4 regions of the Sporosarcina sp. P17b genome follow, and region 2 is predicted to be linked to each of the others. Evidence: riboswitches for the same ligand, from Rfam matches in the RefSeq annotation. Region 2 holds a riboswitch; each other region holds the start of a gene.
What was found. Region 2 has a riboswitch for S-adenosylmethionine ahead of CSV76_RS14665 (methionine ABC transporter ATP-binding protein). Riboswitches for the same ligand answer to the same signal wherever they lie in the genome.
Positions count from the first base shown of each region.

Region 1: another riboswitch for S-adenosylmethionine. It lies ahead of CSV76_RS10430 (methionine biosynthesis PLP-dependent protein); the one in region 2 lies ahead of CSV76_RS14665 (methionine ABC transporter ATP-binding protein).
Region 3: another riboswitch for S-adenosylmethionine. It lies ahead of metK (methionine adenosyltransferase); the one in region 2 lies ahead of CSV76_RS14665 (methionine ABC transporter ATP-binding protein).
Region 4: another riboswitch for S-adenosylmethionine. It lies ahead of metA (homoserine O-acetyltransferase MetA); the one in region 2 lies ahead of CSV76_RS14665 (methionine ABC transporter ATP-binding protein).

Region 1 is NZ_PDYP01000007.1:134,422-137,560, reverse strand. It holds gene CSV76_RS10450 (FadR/GntR family transcriptional regulator) at 1-203, opposite strand, end outside; gene CSV76_RS10445 (methylated-DNA--[protein]-cysteine S-methyltransferase) at 209-724, opposite strand; gene CSV76_RS10440 (DMT family transporter) at 743-1,057, opposite strand; gene CSV76_RS10435 (DMT family transporter) at 1,060-1,398, opposite strand; SAM riboswitch class I at 1,556-1,657, shown strand; gene CSV76_RS10430 (methionine biosynthesis PLP-dependent protein) at 1,738-2,868, shown strand; gene CSV76_RS10425 (glucose 1-dehydrogenase) at 3,016-3,139, shown strand, end outside.
Region 2 is NZ_PDYP01000017.1:48,437-51,575, reverse strand. It holds gene CSV76_RS14675 (MetQ/NlpA family ABC transporter substrate-binding protein) at 1-242, opposite strand, end outside; gene CSV76_RS14670 (methionine ABC transporter permease) at 261-929, opposite strand; gene CSV76_RS14665 (methionine ABC transporter ATP-binding protein) at 922-1,935, opposite strand; SAM riboswitch class I at 2,057-2,168, opposite strand; gene CSV76_RS14660 (pyridoxal phosphate-dependent aminotransferase) at 2,397-3,139, shown strand, end outside.
Region 3 is NZ_PDYP01000002.1:379,489-382,627, reverse strand. It holds gene pckA (phosphoenolpyruvate carboxykinase (ATP)) at 1-678, opposite strand, end outside; SAM riboswitch class I at 854-973, shown strand; gene metK (methionine adenosyltransferase) at 1,150-2,361, shown strand; gene CSV76_RS03825 (DUF3891 family protein) at 2,404-3,139, opposite strand, start outside.
Region 4 is NZ_PDYP01000002.1:310,046-313,184, forward strand. It holds gene CSV76_RS03470 (HAD family hydrolase) at 1-135, shown strand, start outside; gene CSV76_RS03475 (YetF domain-containing protein) at 182-886, opposite strand; gene metA (homoserine O-acetyltransferase MetA) at 953-1,861, opposite strand; SAM riboswitch class I at 1,954-2,060, opposite strand; gene CSV76_RS03485 (AbrB/MazE/SpoVT family DNA-binding domain-containing protein) at 2,211-2,483, shown strand; gene CSV76_RS03490 (thioredoxin family protein) at 2,602-2,916, opposite strand.

The sequences.
Region 1 (3,139 bases), on a different contig from region 2:
TGACGCATTTCAATCAGTCCTCTAGCACGTAATGTAGATAAGGCTTCACGGATTGTAGATCTGCCAACGGTAAAGTTTTCAGCCAGTTGCTGTACAGAGTCCAATTTGTCACCCGGTTTTAACTCTCCCGACTGTATAGAGTTCAATAAACTATCTGCTACTTCTTCATATATTTTCTTTGGTTTAATTTGCTTATATTTCATCTTGCTCACTCCGTCCTATCACTAACCCAGCTTATCTTCTCTAATTGTAATAAACTTTGCTTACAATCCTTGCCATCGCGGTAGCCTGATAAACTTCCGTCTTTTGCAATAACACGGTGACAGGGTACTACAATCAACACGGGGTTTTTACCTATTGCAGATGCCACCGCACGAACAGAAGATACATTTCCTATACGTTCCGCTATATTTGAATATGTACGAGTTTCCCCATACGGTATTTGTTGAAGGGCTTGCCATACTTGTTGCTGAAATAGTGTCCCTTTTAAATCGAAGGAAACCGTTGGGAAGTTCGTTATTGTACCTGATAAGTACTCTTTCAACTCACTTATATAGACTGTTAACTTCGTTTTGTCTTCTATTAATCCTTCCGTATCAGAGCGTTTCAACCATTCCTTTAATCGCTCTACACTATCGTCAGCCATTCCGACATAGCACAGTCCCTTTTCCGTAGCTGCCAGTGTCACTAGCCATTCATTAAATTCAAATTGTGTCCAATACACCAAAATATTCACTCTCCTTCATCCGAATAGTTTTAAGCCCACAGCCCCTAGAATAATGAGCGAAAGAAAGAAAAGACGTTTGAGGCTGGCGGATTCTTTGAAAATCAATATTCCCATCAACACGGCTCCAGCTGCTCCAAATCCTGTCCAAACCGCATAAGCTGTGCTCATCTGAATTTCTCTCATCGCAAGTGACAAGAAAATAAAGCCGAAGCCAAATACCCCTACAATGAGAAATAATCGTTTAATGGAACGCTTTTGCAAGTAATAATTGATACTCATTACACCGAAAATTTCACCGAGACTGGCAATAGCTAGATACACCCATGCCATTATCAGCCACCTCCTTCTGCATCCACCTGATCATCGTCCGTTGTAAGCTTAATGCCAACTACGCCAATGACAATCAAACCGATGAACGATAGCGTAACCCATGTGAACGCTGCATGAAAGACGAATATATCCACTAATAGGATAGCGGCGGCGCCGGATCCTGTAAAGACTGCATACACCGTACCCGAAGGCAATTTTTCACAAGCCTTAATAATGAAATAAAAACTAAAGATAATGGCCACACCGGTTCCAGTCCATTGGAGTACTGTGTCAGAGTACCGAAGACCGACTACCCAGAGGATTTCTATAACTGCCGCCAATACGACGTAACTCCAAGCCATAAGGAAGACTCCCCCCATCGTGATGCGTATCTAGTAAGTATAGCAAATATTTTACTGAAACAAAAAAATCATCTGATCGCACTTTAAAGGAAGCTTGCATCTAGTATATCTGCATGATAGAATAAATTCGTCAACAGTTTTGCCTATATTGCGAATATTCTTATCGAGAGAGACGGAGGGATAGGCCCAGAGATGTCTCAGCAACCAGCCACAGGCACGGTGCTAAATCCAAGGGTGACAATCACCTTGAAGATGAGAATATTGTATACACTTGTATGTTCGAGGGCCTATTCGAAAAGAAGAGGTTCTTTTTTATTTTTTCTAGGGGGATGGATATTCATGACAAACAACGGATTAGAAACAAGACTAGTACAACTTGGCAACCATAGCGATGAGAAAACCGGCGCAGTCAACACACCAATTTACTTGTCAACAGCTTATCATCATCAAGGACTAGGCAAGTCAACAGGGTATGATTACACACGCACAAAAAATCCAACACGTTCTGTTTTAGAAGAAGGAATTGCAAACTTGGAATCAGGAGATCAAGGATTCGCATGTAGCTCTGGGATGGCTGCCATTCAACTAATATTATCTTTATTTAAGGCTGGTTCAGAATTATTGGCGCCTGAAGACTTATACGGCGGCACGTATCGCTTATTTAATCAATATGAAGAAATGTATAATGTGAAGACTCGTTACCTTTCGTTCAATGATGTAGCAGAAGTCGAGCAAGCGATTACGGATCAAACAAAAGCGATTTTCCTAGAAACACCTACGAACCCGCTAATGCAAAATATAACAATCCGTACGTATGCGGAATTGGCTCAAAAGCATAATGTATTGTTGATCGTCGACAACACATTCTTGACACCTTATTTCCAGCGCCCAATCGAAGAAGGCGCAGATATTGTCATCCATAGTGCAACAAAATATATCGGTGGACATAATGATGTGCTAGCAGGTCTTGTCGTCGCTAAGGGTGAAGAATTATGTGAACGGTTATTTACAAACCACAATGCAATCGGTGCTACATTGTCCCCTCTTGATTCATGGCTTGTTGTACGCGGTTTAAAGACACTGCACTTACGCATGAAACAACATGACGCAAATGCAAAGGCGATGGTATCATATTTAGAACAAGAACCTCTTATTGTAGATGTGCTCTACGCAGGAATCGGTGGTATGTTGTCATTCCGAGTGCAGAACAGTGAGTGGGTTGGACCATTCCTAGAGAGTATGAATCTAATTTCATTTGCGGAGAGTTTAGGAGGAGTCGAAAGCTTCATCACGTATCCAACTACGCAGACGCATATGGATATTCCATTGGAAGAACGTAATCGTCGCGGAGTAGATGACCGACTGCTGCGTTTCTCAGTGGGCGTGGAAGACGTGGAAGATTTAATTGCAGATGTGAAACAAGCACTTTACGCTGCAAAAGAGGTAGTAGAAGGTGTCAAAGTACAATAATGTATGACCAACAGCTTAAACAGTCAATTTCATTTTGACGGTTCAAGCTGTTTTTGATTTGATCGAAATAAAACGAATAACTTCATTAGTTAGACGTTAAAGTATATAATAGAATGAGAAATACGAATACAATTGGAGGCGGCTTTAATGAAACGATTAGAAAATAAAGTAGCAGTAGTAACAGGTGCCGGATCTGGTATTGGACGAGAAATCGCTGAACTATATGCCCGTGAAGGTGCAAAACTGATCATTGCAGATATGAATATGGAAG
Region 2 (3,139 bases):
CCACTGTCCAACGAAATATTCGGCTGAATATAGTCGCTGAATTCTGTGATTTTAACCGTATATCCTTTTTCCTCAAGACCAGGTTGTATTGCCTTTTTTAGCATGTCACTATAAGGACCTGCTGTTGCACCAAAATGAATATTTTTATCATCATCCGACTTTTCAGTAGACTTTTCTCCTCCACAAGCTGCCAATGCTGCAACCAACGCAGTAAGAATGAATGCAAGTACCAGTTTCTTCATAAATCCATCTCTCCCCTATTATCTTTTATCTATCATTTTTGAAAAACGATCTCCACCAAATTGAATCAACTGTACTAGCACTATTAAAATGGCGACAGTGACTAGCATAATACTGTCATCATATCGATAGTAGCCGAAACGAATAGCTAAGTCCCCAATTCCGCCTCCACCAACAAATCCAGCCATTGCTGAATAGGCAACTAAGTTGATTAACGTCAGTGTAAGTCCTTGGATAATGCTCGATTTAGATTCAGGTAGTAACACGTTCCAAATAATCATCCACGGCGAAGCACCCGTTGAAATGGCTGCCTCTATAACCCCTTTGTCTATTTCACGCATGGATGTTTCAACGATTCTCGCAAAGAACGGAATTGCTGCTACAGAAAGCGATACACTTGCAGCTGCCGGTCCAATTGTATTTCCAACGATCAGTTTCGTCAAAGGTATTAAAGCTACAAGTAGAATAATGAATGGAATTGAACGAATAATATTGACGAAAAAACCTACAACCGAATTAATTGCCCGGTTCTCTAAAAATAATCCTTTGTCTGTTGTAAATAACAGGACGCCAAGAGGTAATCCAACAATTAGCGCAATCGTTAGGGAGATACCGATCATATAAAGAGTTTCACCAAATGCTTTTGTAATGTCCGGCATGAGTTCCATGATGTGGGCTAGATCAAACATGTTGGCGGATCACCTCCACTTGTGCGTTTTGTTTGAGTATGTATGCAATTGCTTGCTTGACTTCTTGACGTTCACCTTGTAATTCCATTAAGAAAATTCCAAGTGCTCGTTCTTGAATATATTCAATCGATCCATGCAAGAAGTTTCCTTTGACCTTGTACTTCTGCATCGTATCGGAAATCACACCCTCCATCGCTACTTCACCTTTAAATGTGATCTTTATTAGTGTCCCTGCCAAATTCGACATGACCGCTTCAGGGATATCATAAGACACTACACTGCTAATAAATTCCTTCGTCAAAGGTTGAACTGGATTAGAAAAGATGTCATACACTTGTCCTTCTTCAATAACTTTTCCATCTTGCATAATCGCCATGCGATCACAAATCTCTTTTACAACATTCATCTCATGCGTAATTAATACAATGGTAATATTCAATTCTTTATTGATCTTTTTCAGCAATCGTAAAATAGACATCGTCGTATTTGGATCAAGTGCAGATGTAGCTTCATCACAAAGCAAAACGGAAGGATTATTGGCCAGAGCTCTCGCTATACCGACACGTTGTTTCTGGCCCCCACTCAACTGCGCAGGATATACATGACGTTTTTCAGAAAGACCTACCATTTCAAGAAGTTCTAATACACGCGTCTCTATTTTGTCCGAAGGCATTTTTGCTGCCCGTAAAGCGAAAGCGATATTTTCGAAAATCGTCTTTTGGCTAATTAAATAAAAATGCTGGAAAATCATTCCGATCTTTAAACGTGCCTGTCGAAGCTGTGCTCCAGATAATTTCGTTAAATTCACTTCATCAATCAAAATAGTACCGCTCGTTGGCTTTTCTAATAAATTCAAACAGCGTATAAGAGAACTTTTACCCGCTCCAGAATATCCAACAATACCAAATATTTCTCCAGTCCCGATGTTAAGTGATACATCATCTACACCTTTTACCACTCTCTCTTTTGTCTGATATACTTTAGACAAATGTTGAATTTGGATCATATTCTCACTTCTTTCTGTATTCCAGCAGCCAAAGAGTATAAGTATAGCTGGAATTAAAATTTCTTTATAAATAAAAAACTTCTTTCATTTTTCTAAATGAAAGAAGTACTGATATATTCTCAGCTTATCTCTCAGATGGAAAACCATGCTGTAGGATTTGGCACCTTCCTTGATCCTTCCAAGGGGTTGCTGGACTTCATAGGGCCTTTCCCCTCAGTCGCTCTTGATAAGAGATTGCTATTCATTTAGATGCGTAAAACATATACTAATCTGAATTAATAAAACTGTCAAGGTGAATAACGACAATTCAATATAATATCCGACTTTTTAGATCAGTGTTATTTATTATTACGTAGTTTTCACGATTGTTTCGAATCAAATAACAATTCTTTTATTGAAAAGTTTAGTATGTTCTATGTATACTAATTGAAAATACATATCAAAGAAAGAAGGAATAGACTATGGCTTTGTCCAACCGATTACAAAATCTCCCTCCGCATTTCTTTACATTATTATTAAAAAAAGTGGAAAAAGCTATGGACGAAGGCAGAGATGTCATTAATCTGGGGCGCGGTAATCCTGATCAGCCCACACCTCCTCATATTATTAAAGCATTACAAGAAGCCGTTGAAGATCCCGCCACACACGGTTACTCACCTTTCCGTGGAACACCGGCTTTAAAACAAGCCGTTGCTGAATACTATAAGCGAGAATACGATGTGGTGATTGACCCTGAAACAGAAGTCGCGGTACTAGGTGGCACAAAAATTGGTGTCGTCGAACTTCCTTTAGCTATCATGAATGAAGGTGACTTATTATTGCTTCCAGACCCCGGTTATCCTGACTATTTATCAGGCGTGAGCTTAGCGGGTATTCGCTATGATACGATGCCACTCCATAAAGAGAATGGATTTCTACCTGATTATGACAAGCTAACTAACGATCAGAAAAAAGATGCCAAGCTCATGTACTTAAATTATCCAAGTAATCCGACTGGCGTTACAGCAACACCAGCGTTTTATGAGGAAACCGTGGCATTTGCCAAAGAAAATCAGATTGCTGTTTTACAAGATTTTGCCTATGGCGGCATTGGGTTTGAAGGTAAGAAACCAATTAGTTTTTTACAGACAGAAGGTGCGAAAGAAGTCGGGATTGAAATGCTTTCTCTATCCAAAATGTATAATATGGCAGGATGGCGTGTAGG
Region 3 (3,139 bases), on a different contig from region 2:
GCCTTCTTCACCTACGTTTGCTGAACAGTGCATAGAAAGAATACCTTGTTCAGGTAGCAAGAAGTTCATAACAGAGAAAATAGATTTTTTCATTTCTCCTGCGTACTCTGTTCCACCAATCAAAACAATTCGTTTCTCGAGTGATACGATGATGAAAGTTTCCGAATTAGTGCCATCCACTTTTGGATCCGCTTTGAATGAAGGGGCAGCCAAAATTGTGAATTGCGATTCGTGTGCTTGTAATTCTTCTTCTGTTGGACGGATGAATAGCTGGTGAACGAATAGGTTCTGCCAAGCTAATTCATTGATTACTTGGATAGACAACTGGGAGTCTTTATCCGCGCCTGCAAATCCTTTAAAAACGAAGAGCTCGTCTTTTTCCTTCAAATGATCAATGACTTTCGTGTATAATGAATCAAAGATCTCTTCTGAAATTGGGCTGTTCGTGCTACCCCAATCTACTTTATCCTTAGACACTGCATCTTCAACGATGAATTTGTCCTTAGGTGAGCGTCCTGTGTACTTGCCTGTACGTGCAGTAATTGCGCCGTCTGCTGAAAGTTTAGCTTCGCCTCTTGCTGCTGCTTTTTCCGTTAATTCTGCTACAGACGCTTGGATCGTCACGTTGCTTCCACTAAGAAGACTTTTTAAACTATCATCAATTTTTGCAGATATCATATTTACATACCGTCCTTTGCGTAGTCGATTTATTTATCTTGATAAGAATATCCTAATTCGTAAATAGTATAACACATTAAGAATATTAATCTATACTAATGGAAAACTCAAGTGATTTAGAATAAAAAAATTGACAAAATCCAAACTTTTTAATAAGATGTGACATGAACGGATACTCTTATCCCGAGTTGGTGGAGGGTACAGGCCCTGTGAAACCCGGCAACCTGCAATAGACAGTAGTCTAGCGCGAAGGTGCCAAACCTGAAGCAAGGTTTAATTCCTTGGACGATAAGAGTGAAAGGTGCTGCGCGTGAAATTTTGCCTTTTACTCATGGATTGAATGTGAGTGAAGGGCTTTTTATATTGTCTAGCCCTGAATCCTTATGGTATATGCTTGACGTCTAGGCGTGGAACTTTACCAGGGACTTATGAGAGTACCGTATCATGATGCTTAATATAGGGGGAAACAAAATGACAAACCGTCGACTGTTTACATCAGAATCAGTTACAGAAGGCCATCCAGACAAGATGTGCGACCAAATTTCAGACGCAATTTTAGATGCGATCCTAACCGAGGATCCAAATGCGCGTGTGGCATGTGAAACGAGTATCACGACTGGACTCGTATTAGTAATGGGAGAAATCACTACGACAACGTACGTGGATATTCCAAAAGTAGTTCGCGATACTGTAAAGGAAATTGGATATGTTCGTGCGAAATACGGCTTTGATTACGAAACATCTGCTGTACTTACATCTATTGATGAGCAATCACCTGAAATTGCTGCTAGTGTCAACGTGGCACTTGAAGCGCGTGAAGGGTCTATGACAGATGAAGACATAGATGACATCGGAGCAGGTGACCAAGGTTTAATGTTCGGATATGCATGTAATGAAACACCGGAACTTATGCCTTTACCAATTAGTCTTTCTCATAAATTGGCACGACGTTTAGCAGAAGCACGTAAGGAAGAACTAATTCCTTATTTGCGTCCTGATGGCAAAACACAAGTAACAGTAGAGTATGATCAGGATAATAATCCAGTGCGAATTGACACGATTGTTATTTCCACACAACATCATCCTGAAGCTACACTCAAACAAATCGAGAAAGATATTAAAGAAGTAGTCATCGATGCAGTCGTTCCCATAAACTTGTTGGACGAGCATACGAAATACTTCATTAACCCTACCGGCAGCTTCGTCGTTGGTGGTCCTCAAGGAGACTCCGGTCTAACTGGACGTAAAATCATCGTTGATACGTACGGTGGTTATGCACGACATGGTGGGGGAGCGTTCTCAGGTAAAGATGCTACAAAAGTGGATCGTTCCGCTTCTTATGCAGCTCGCTATGTCGCAAAGAACATCGTGGCAGCAGGATTAGCCGAGCACTGTGAAGTTCAGCTGGCGTATGCTATTGGAGTAGCAAGCCCGGTTTCTATCTCGATTAACACATTCGACACGGGTAAACTATCCGAAACGCAATTAGTGGAGTTCGTACGTGAATTGTTTGACCTTCGTCCGGCAGGAATTATCAAAATGCTTGACCTACGTCGTCCAATCTACAAACAAACAGCTGCATACGGTCACTTTGGCCGCACGGATATCGAATTGCCATGGGAGCAGACGGATAAAGTGGAAGCGTTGAAAGAACTTGCGAGTAAAGTACGTGTGAAGCAATAATGGAGTGCAGAAAGGGGAAAACATTTCCTCTTTCTGCATTTTTTATTTATTTGCCGGCGTAATATGAAAAGGAATCAATTCATAATCTGCCTCTTCATAAGCTACTTGCAATCCTTTATCCTTAATATCTTGTTTCAACACGTTCTTTTGCTTCACTTCCACATCAAACGAACAGCGAAATGGATAAACCTCCACCTTAATAGTGTGCTGATCTGCAAAATAGATCCCAATTCGTCCTATCGGTAATGCAGGGAAAATGCCTGTTGAAGGAATGCCGTCGCGAAAGAATACATGTTCATTCGCTTTGTCGACACCTGGATCATTCACACAACAATATAAGGAAAAGTTATCTCCAAGCTGAAGCAAAGCAAAATGCTTTTCAAATAATTCCTTATCAAAACCCTTGATTTCTTTACACAATCGTTCACGACGATTCTGTTCTCCCTCGATAAATAGCTTAGCTTCTTTTTTGTTATTACTCTGTATAAACTGTTCATAATGAAGACTACAAAGCATGGCTGCATAGTGGTCAATCTTTTCTACATCATCGATTCCTTGACGATAAAGTACTGTTTTAGGGGGAAGTGGGAAGTCAGTGAATCGAAAAGGTACCGACTTCGCATCATTCCAAAAAGGCTGTTTATCAAAAGGAGCCCAGCCGATGTCGTGGTTACGAATGGCAGTCAATACGGAATGACGCCATTGATCTTCAGGAAACATATCCTTTTTCCAGTGTTTCATTAATTCACCGGCTAGGTGTCCATGATGATGTTGTTGC
Region 4 (3,139 bases), on a different contig from region 2:
TGGGATAATAGCTTTGCTTATGGTGACAGCATTTCAGATCTTCCAGTCTTAGAACAAGTCGGACATCCTGTAGCAGTTCGTCCAGATGAAAAACTTACGGCCATAGCCAAACAAAGAAACTGGGAAATACTATAAAATAAAACAAACGCGAAGAGCCCTGATTATTTCAGGACTTTTCACGTTAAGTTGATTTTAATGTATTAATATATAAACTGCCATCTGTCTGAATTTCCGCATAAAGCACATGCTCAGGCTTGGAAATCCCCTGTTTTTTTAATTGTTCGGTTAGCCAAGTATCGGTCAATTGAAGTTCTCGCATATTTTTCTCTTCTACTTTCCCGTTAGTAATAATCTCAGTCGGAATATACTTTGGCGGTGGTGATGGGGCCTTGACATCTTTTTTTGTCGCATACTTCTCACCGGTATTCAGCATGACGCTCAAGTTACCATTCGTTTCAAATATCGCGTAATTGACATCCTTTACCGAAAATACCGACTGCTCGCGTAGCATCATATTTAGATCATTGAAACTTAACCGTAATTTACGCATGGAACCTTCTAGAATTTTTCCATTCTGTATGACAATCATCGGTTTATCATCGAGTAATACGCGAAGCTTGATGGATTTGAATGATAAAAAGTTAGCAAGAATTGTTAATACCGCCCATAAAACCATTCCATATAAACCATTTAAGAATGGTGTTTCAGACTCTCCTGCTAAATTGGCTGCAATCGAACCGATCGTTATGCCTGTCACATAATGAAAGAACGTCAATTGAGACACTTGTTTCTTCCCCATGAAACGCGCTAAAATCAACAGCACAATAAATGAAATCACCGTTCGTAAAGTCATTTCCCAAAAAGCCAAATCCCAAAATTCATCTATGTTCACTGCATACACCTCCAGTAGTCGGAGTATGTGCAAACTATAGGAATTTATACAACAATTGTTTTAACTCCAGTTGTAAGGAGTTTTTTGGTAGACATAGTAATTGAGCCAATTGGAGAATAATAAATGGGTATGAGAGCGCCAAGTATTTAAAGGCTCATTTGTCGGATCATCATTCGGATAATAGTTTTCTGGAACATCAATATCCGCTCCTTTTTCTATATCACGCGTGTATTCATCCCCTAATGTATGTGCATCGTACTCTAAATGTCCCGTGACCATAATATGCTTTGCATCATTCGAGATTACAATGAATGCACCTGCCTCTTCAGAAGCAGAAAGTAATGTCAATTCGGGATGACTCTGTATTTCTTCTAATGGCACCCCTGTATGACGTGAGTGTGGTGCTACAAATACATCATTGAATCCTCGTGCCAAGTTCACTGTCGGATCGGTAATATCATGTGAAAATACTCCAAAACATTTCTTCGTCAACTCGAACTTGTCAATTCCATAATGATGATAAAGTGCCGCTTGTGCACCCCAACAAATATGAAGTACAGACGTTACATTCGTTTTTGTCCACTCCATGATTTCCTCTAACTCTTTCCAATACACTACATCTTCAAATTGTAGAAGTTCGATTGGGGCACCTGTAATGATCATACCGTCAAAACGACGGTTTTTGACATGTTCAAACGTAGTATAGAAGGTTTCTAGATGATTCTGACTGACGTTTTTTGAAACGTAGGTAGCCGTATTAAGAAATGTAACATTTACTTGTAATGGTGTATTACCAAGCAATCGAAGCAATTGTAATTCTGTCTTCTCTTTTTCAGGCATCAAGTTTAAAATCAATATGTTAATCGGACGGATATCCTGTGCGGTCGCACGTTCTTCATCCATAACAAAGATTTTCTCTTCTTTCAGTAATTCCCCTGCTGGTAGATGTTTTGGTATGTTAATCGGCATGCTATTTCCCCCTTGAAGATCTATTATTACTATTTCTATACAAAAAGCCCTCATTTCTCTTGGATAAGAAAATGAGGGTTGACCGTTCACCGTTCTTATCTCTCAAGACAACAATCTTGTTGGAGGTAGCACCTTCCTGTTTGCACAGAGGTTGCTGAAGCTTCATCAGGCCAATTCCCTCAGCTTCTCTTGATAAGAAATATTTAATTACTGACTATTATAGCATTAATAATTTAATTGTATAGCAGAATTATCAAATTGTTCTGCGCATTCAAGTTTTGTAAATTGTAGATAGCATATTTTTGTGTATAATAGAAATTACCAACTACATTTCTTCGAGGAGGAGCTTATGAAGTCTTTAGGTATTGTTCGTAAAGTAGATCATCTCGGTAGGATTGTGATTCCAAAAGAACTTCGAAATTCTTTGTCGATTGATAAGGGTGATCCTATCGAAATTTTCGCAGAGGATGATAGGATTATTTTGAGAAAATATCAAGTCAACAGAGCATGTTTCATCACGGGTGAAGTGATGGAAGAAAATAAACAATTGTCAAACGGTCTATTCATTAGTCCACAGGGCGCAAAAATCCTTATGGAGCAATTGAAAGATTTCACAAAATAAAGCACATAACAACTAATGGAGCATGTGGCTCAATAGAAAAGGACTGAAAACAACTTTTATAGTTGTCTTCAGTCCTTTGTTTAGTTATATCCATAATCTCAACTGTGAAAACAGTAAATTATGCCAGGCTATTAATAAACTCTTCGATCTCTTCTTTAGTTTTACGGTTTTTACTAACGAACCGGCCTGTTTCTGTACCTTCGCTGAACGCTATGAAGCTCGGAATACCGAATATATCTAACTGACTGCATAGATCAATGAAATCGTCACGATCAACAGAAACAAATTCATATTCCTCAAATTCCGTTTCCAATGTCGGTAAGAATGGTTCAATCACTCTACAATCCGGACACCAATCTGCAGTGAATAAGAAAATGACTCGTTCTTGTTGTTTAAGTTGCTCAAACTGCTCTAGAGATTCTAAATTTTTCAATTCCAAACACTCCTTTTTACGAATAGTATAAGATCACTATAGCACGCTTACTAGTACATCTTCTCTTCAGACGACTTATGCCATTTCCATTTACTAAATCGAAATTATGATATATCTTTATGATTAACGCCCAAAACACGAACGTTCACAAATAATTCATTATTTACGTTCGCATTTGGTAGTTTTCTGTTTTTTGCAGGAAAGCAATTGACAATAGTTTTTG